DNA from 2 places in the Pelagimonas sp. KU-00592-HH genome. Region 2 is predicted to be linked to the other one. Evidence: riboswitches for the same ligand, from Rfam matches in the RefSeq annotation. Region 2 holds a riboswitch; the other holds the start of a gene.

Region 1 (3,201 bases), on a different contig from region 2:
AGGAGATTCCCCTGTCCACCCTGTCGCCGTTTCATGAACGGGCCGAGCGCCTGATCCAATGCAAGAGCATCGAATCGCTCTGGGAATGTCACGTCGAAAACATGGCGGGTTTCGGGTTTGACAGGCTCCTCTACGTGGCGACCACCTTGTCACAACCCGGCAACTGGGGCGACCCTGCCGACCGGCTGGTTCTCACCAACTATCCCGCCCCGGTGATCGACACCTTCATCGGCCAAGGCCTGCACCGCACCACCGCCAAGATCCCGAGCCCGGCCGAAGGGCCCGGTGCCTACAGCTGGCGCAAGAGCCGCATCGCCAACGATGCCCCGCCAACCCGCGCCGAACGCGCCCATATGGCCCTGTGCAACAAGTGGAAGATCACGGCGGGATATACCATCTGGTTCAGCGACCTGCGTCAGCGCCGCAAGGGGGTCATGGGCCTCTGTGCCAAGGTCGGGCTGTCACAGGCCGACGTGGATCGCACCTGGCTGGAACACGGCCACGAAATCCACGCGCTTTGCAACATCCTGCACCTCAAGGCGCTGTCCTTGCCCAGCCCCGATCACCGCAATCTGCTGACATCCCGCCAGCGCGAGGTGCTGAACGGCATCGCCGACGGTCTTTCGACCCAGGACCTGGCCAGCAAGATGGGCCTCAGCAGAGCCACCGTCGAAAAGCACCTGCGCCTCGCCCGTCAGGCCCTCAATGCCGAAACCACGGCCAATGCCATCCACAAGGCCTCCGAACTCCATCAGCTCTTCCTGCTGCGCGAAGCGGTCTGACGCTGCGCCTGCACACTGCGCTTTACAAGTCCCCCGCTCCTCCCCTACACATGACGTGATGGTTCCCGGATCGACTCTCATATCGTGACGGGAAAAGGGAACACGGTGCGGCCCGCAAGGGCCAAGTCCGAGACTGCCCCCGCAACTGTAAGCGGCGAGCCATCCTGAGATACGCCACTGGCCACATGGCCGGGAAGGTTCAGGAGACGCGACGACCCGCAAGTCAGGAGACCTGCCATCATGAACCGTAACCTACTACCGGGCGGGGTGCCCCGGAGGGAGACAGAGCATGACAGCGCAGCGCGCAACACAATCTGGCCCTTTCCAGCCCCCGCACAAGCGCGGAGGGCGTCATGAACCGGCCATTTCCCCATAAAATCACCTTTTGCTCGATGTGTCCCCACACGGGCCAAACCTGCCGTCCCGGCTTTGAAATGGCGCGCAAACTGTGCCAGTCGATCAGCGCCAGCGGCGACCTGATCGCCGACGATTTCGAAATGTCGGGCCACGTCGAGATGGTCGGCTGCTCGCGCCCCTGCGTCGGCGTCTTTCACGCTACCAAGTCGGCCTGTCACATGTTCGGCGATGTCGAACAGGACGCCGATGTCGACGCGCTCCTGTGTGACGCCCGCACCGCGGCCCGCGGTCACGGCGACTGGCCGCAGGATGGCACAGGGCCGATCCCCGCCGCCGTCGTTGCCTTCGACACACAGGCCCGGGCGCTGTCATGACCCCGGCCCGGCTCGAGACACGAAATCTCGGCTGGGTGCCTGCCAACGGAACGACGCCTGTGCTGCGCGAGATCACGATCTCGGTCGCGGCCCGGTCGGTTGTTGGCATCACATCCGGCTGTGCCTTCGAACAGGCCGCGCTGATGCACCTTCTGGGCGGCATGATGCCCCCAAGTTGCGGTCAACTTCTCATCGACGGAGATCCCACCTCTACCATGCCGCCCCGGCGGCTGGCGCGAAAACTGGCCTTCGTCGCGATGGACGACTGGCACAACGATCCGCGCTGCGTCATCGACATCCTGCGCGACAGGCGTGCCCTGCACCGGCTTGGGTTTCACACCCCCAACCCGCGCGACGGCGAAGTCGTCTCAGGGGTCATGGATCGCCTGAACCTGCGCCGCCTTGCCTTCTCGACACTGGACGGCCTGTCCCCGGCAATCGCCTTGCGGGTGATGCTCGCCCGCGCGATGGTGCAGGAACCGGACCTGATCGTTCTGAGCGAGACACCATCCGGCCTCGACGATTTCGCCCTCTTTGCGCTGTTCGATCACCTGCGCCAGTCCGGCCAGACCGTGATCGCGGGTTTTGAAGATGGCGACCTCGCGCTTGGCCTCTGTGACAGGGTTCTGGATCTCGACCGGGGCCGCCTTACGTCGGCAGGGCCCCGCCGAGCGCACCGGCAAGGATAAGCACCAGCGCCACACCATGCACGATCAGGATCGCCTTGAGGGTCCGGGCAAAGGGCTGCTTGCGGGTCTTGTGCCGAAACAGGGTCTGCCCCAGCCGCGCCGCGGGGCTTCCGCCCAGCATGGCAATCAACAAAAGGGTCGGCTCCGGCACCCGCCACCAGCCGGCCCGCGCGCACAGCTTGTCCCAGCCAAAGGCGATGAAGCTCATCACGTTGATAAGCCCCAGCCACCACAGGAACAGAATCACTGCGTTGTCCGCCACCGGTTTTGTCCTTCGCGCCTTTTGTTACCTTCAGATGTAATCGCCGTGCGCCGCCGATACCATCCCGCTTTTGCCGATTTGCCGCACTGCAATACCGACGTAATACCGACACGATACCGCCGGAAAACCGAAGCCCCCGTTTTGCCCCCTCGAGCCAGTTAACCCTTGCCCCCCATTTCCGGCGTCAGCAGGTGCCGCAACAGGGCAACGGGGTGGCTGCGCAGGGTCAGGCGCATCGCCACATAGTCCTCCACCACCTGCTCTCCCTCGCTCATGTCCGGTAACATCGCCTGCGGCTCCTGAATGCCCTCGCCGTCCATATCCTGCGCAAAAAGCGGCAAGGGGTCGATCGACCGGATCGCCTTGGCCTCCCACAGGGCCTCGCGCCGGTTCAGCCCGAGATCAAGAAAGGCATCCGCCTCGGCCAGCCGCATCAGCACCGGTGGCGTGATCCCCGCCCGCCGCCAGACATCCTCGACCGAGAGGTATCCATTGCCCCGCGCCGCCGCGATCCAGACCGCGTCATCTTCGCGTAACCCCTTGATTTGTCTAAACCCAAGCCGCAGCGCCAGCCCGCCACGCCCGTCCGGCTCCATCACGTTGTCCCAATAGCTTTCGTTCACCGAAACCGGCCGCACCTCAACCCCGTGCTCGCGGGCATCCCGCACGATCTGGGCCGGGGCATAGAACCCCATCGGCTGGGAATTCAGCAGGGCACAGGCAAACAGCCCCGGATA
Region 2 (3,201 bases):
CGGCGTTCTTGTAGGTCATGCCGCGCGACAGGCGCAGTACGTCCTCGATGGCGTCCGCTTCGGTCTCGTAGGGGCGCATCCGAAGCCCACCGGCGGCCGGGCCGAGGGTGGTGGAATGCACGGCAATGAATCCGATCAGCCCGCTGGCAAAATCTTCGACGCGCAGCACGGTTTCGTGGCCTGGTGCGAATACCTGGGTGATGGACATCGGGGTGGTCATAAGGGGTGTCTCCTCCTGTTAAGTGACCTCCAAAATGACATGAAGAGGGGAGTGGTTTTCTCTAAATTCAGGTGTGTAGCTTGGAAATGTTAGAGGTTTCGTCTAATAATTGGGGGAGTGTTAGGGGAAATCGGCATGGATGCGATTGATCGTAGAATCATAAAGGCGCTTCAGCGGGACGGTCGGATGAAGATTGCCGACCTTGCCGAAAGTGTTGGCCTGTCGCCGACACCCTGTGCAAGGCGGTTGGAAAAGCTACAGGCAGACGGGGTGATCACCGGCTATGCCGCCAAGGTGGATGCGGCCAAGATCGGGCTGCCCGTGACGGTGTTCGTGTCGGTTGAGCTTGAACAGCAGGCACGCGGCGGCATCGACGCGTTCGAGCAGGCGATCAAGGATTTCGACGAGGTGATGGAGTGCCATCTGATGACCGGATCGCGCGACATCCTGTTGCGGATCGTGGTGGCCGATCTGGCGGCGTTTGACTGGTTTCTTGAGAACCGGTTGATGCAGGTTCCGGGCATTCGAAACCTGCGGTCCAACTTTGCCCTGCGCACGATGGTGCGGCGCGAGGTGATGCCGGGATTGGGCTAAAAACCGGTGTCGGTATTACGTCGGTATTCCGACGGTATCGCGGAGGTGCGAAATCCGGATGGGCCGCAAATGAGTCTTGCGCGGGAACCGGCGGGATTCTAGAGTCCTGCACCGGCGGGAATCCTGCCGACACTCACATATTTTCAGGTGCCCCTGAGCCGACAAGGTTGGTGAGGGGGAGAATCGGGAAGGCGGTGCAAGTCCGCCACGTGCCCAACGCTGTAACGGGGACCGATCGTGCAAAGCCCACTGGAGCATTCCGGGAAGGGGCACGGGCGGGACGAACCGAAGTCAGAAGACCGGCCTGAAAAGCGTACCAAACCGCGTGGACGGCGGGGCGGTGGTTTCCATCAAGGGGAATGATATGGAAACACAGGCCATGGCCGATGAGGCCCACGGTTTCGACCGGACCGAGCGCGAGGCGCTTTATAAAACCATCTTCACGCGGCGCGATGTACGCGGGCAGTTTCTGGATCGCGAGATTCCCGAAGACGTTCTGAGCCGCATCCTGCTGGCGTCGCATTACGCGCCGTCGGTTGGTTTCATGCAGCCGTGGAACTTTGTTCTCGTGCGGGGGCAGGAGGTGAAGGCCAAGGTGCATGGGTTGTTCCGCAAGGCGCATGACGAGGCGGCCGAGATGTTCGAGGGCGCGCGCAAGGACACCTATCGCAACCTCAAGCTCGAGGGGATCATGGAGTCTCCGGTCAATATCTGCGTGACCTGTGACAAGGATCGCGCGGGGCCGGTTGTTCTTGGCCGGACGCACCAGCCGGAGATGGACCTTTATAGCAGTGTCTGTGCGGTTCAGAACATGTGGCTTGCGGCGCGCTCGGAAGGGGTGGGTTTCGGGTGGGTCAGTATCCTGCGGCACGAGGAACTGGCCGAGGTACTTGGCCTGCCGGAGAACGTGACACCTGTGGCCTATATCTGCCTTGGCTATGTCTCGCATTTTCACGAGAAGCCGGAGTTGCAGAAGACCGGATGGCGCAAGCGGTTGCCGGTGGGCGAGTTGGTGAACTTTGACGGCTTTGGCGCCGGCGCGGATGACGACTATGCCCGCCGCCTGATCCGCCAGTTGGGCGAAGATCAGACACGGCTGGAAGACAGTGGCTATGACGGGCGGTTCGTGCCGGGGTAGGTCAGTGTTCGGGCTGGCCTTCTTTCTGGGCCATCATCGGCGTGCCGCAGCGCACGGTCTGCACGGTCCGGACCGGGAAGATCACGTCGTAAGCCCAGTTGTAGACATAGGCATAGACCAGGAAGAACGCTGAGAAGCCGAGGTCGAGGATGAAGGCTTCGACAAAGGTGATCTTGAGCCACCAGACGGTGAGGAACAGGCCGGGGATGAGAACGCCGATTTCGAACAGGCAGGCATGGGCGGCGCGCAGGAGCGGGCCGCGCGGGGCCATGTTGCGGTAGCGGCGGTCCCAGAGGTCGAACAGCAGGTTGAAGACAAAGTTCCACGCCATGGCATAGAGGCTGAACATGATCGACAGGCCGCCGATGGCCTGCATCGAATGGCCGGTGATCCAGGCACCGAAGACCGAGACCAGCGCAAGGGCAATGCCTTCGAACAGGAGGGTGTGACGGATGCGATCTTTGACGGTGCGCATGGATGTATCTTTCCGGAAAGGTATTTCATTCCATATAGAGATAATGTATCTTTCTGGCAAGATACATGATGGGGTGGCATGGCCGACAAGCTGACAATTTCCGAAATCCTTGGGCAGATCCGCGAGAACTGGCCCGAGATGGATACGCCGGAGACCGCCGTGATGCTGTCGGTGTTTCGTCTGAATGATCTGGTGATCGAGAGTTCAAGCCGGGTGCTGGCCGAGTTCGGCCTGTCGCAATCGGCCTTCGAGGCGCTGGTGACATTGCGCGCCCAGCCCGAGCCACGGCGGATGACGCCGACCGAGCTTTACCGCGCGGTTCTGGTCACGTCGGGCGGGATGACCAAGGTTCTCAAGCAGCTTGAGGCCGAAGGTTGCGTGCGGCGCGAGGACAACCCGGATGACCAACGCAGCCGTTTCGTGTGTCTGACACGGGCGGGCGAGGTAAGGGCGGAAGAGGCCATGCGCGCGGTGGCCGAGGATGACCGCCGGTTGCTGGGCACGTCTTTGTCCGAGCAGCAGATTGCGCAACTGGGCAAGGTGCTGTTGCGCACGGTTGGCAAGCTGGAAGAGGATTGAAAAACGCCCCCGGCACAGCGGGGGCGTTGATCTGTCAGCCTGCGGTGAGGCCGAGGTTGTCCAGGATTGCCCTGGTTTCGGCTTCCCAGCGGGCCTTGAGATCGGCGTTGGCTGTCTTGCGCAGGCCCATGGCCTTGAGGGTCTCCGCTTTCTCCGAGCTTGCCGAGCCAAAGGAGGCGGCGACGCGGGGCCACC

What was found. A riboswitch is a leader RNA that binds a small molecule or an ion and turns the genes downstream of it on or off. The one in region 2 is predicted to bind cobalamin.
Region 1: linked by a shared signal. The riboswitch ahead of ABWV42_RS10405 (hypothetical protein) and the one ahead of bluB (5,6-dimethylbenzimidazole synthase) in region 2 are both predicted to bind cobalamin.

What each region holds. Positions count from the first base shown of each region.
Region 1 covers NZ_BAABWM010000002.1:670,136-673,336, forward strand. Annotated here, with positions in the region: gene ABWV42_RS10400 (helix-turn-helix transcriptional regulator) at 1-782, shown strand, start outside; cobalamin riboswitch at 825-1,036, shown strand; gene ABWV42_RS10405 (hypothetical protein) at 1,217-1,513, shown strand; gene ABWV42_RS10410 (ATP-binding cassette domain-containing protein) at 1,510-2,202, shown strand; gene ABWV42_RS10415 (DUF1294 domain-containing protein) at 2,162-2,464, opposite strand; gene ABWV42_RS10420 (error-prone DNA polymerase) at 2,623-3,201, opposite strand, start outside.
Region 2 covers NZ_BAABWM010000001.1:1,367,672-1,370,872, reverse strand. Annotated here, with positions in the region: gene ABWV42_RS06700 (Glu/Leu/Phe/Val family dehydrogenase) at 1-208, opposite strand, end outside; gene ABWV42_RS06695 (Lrp/AsnC family transcriptional regulator) at 356-814, shown strand; cobalamin riboswitch at 943-1,136, shown strand; gene bluB (5,6-dimethylbenzimidazole synthase) at 1,179-1,952, shown strand; gene ABWV42_RS06685 (PACE efflux transporter) at 1,954-2,427, opposite strand; gene ABWV42_RS06680 (MarR family winged helix-turn-helix transcriptional regulator) at 2,506-3,006, shown strand; gene ABWV42_RS06675 (Phenylacetic acid catabolic protein) at 3,041-3,201, opposite strand, start outside.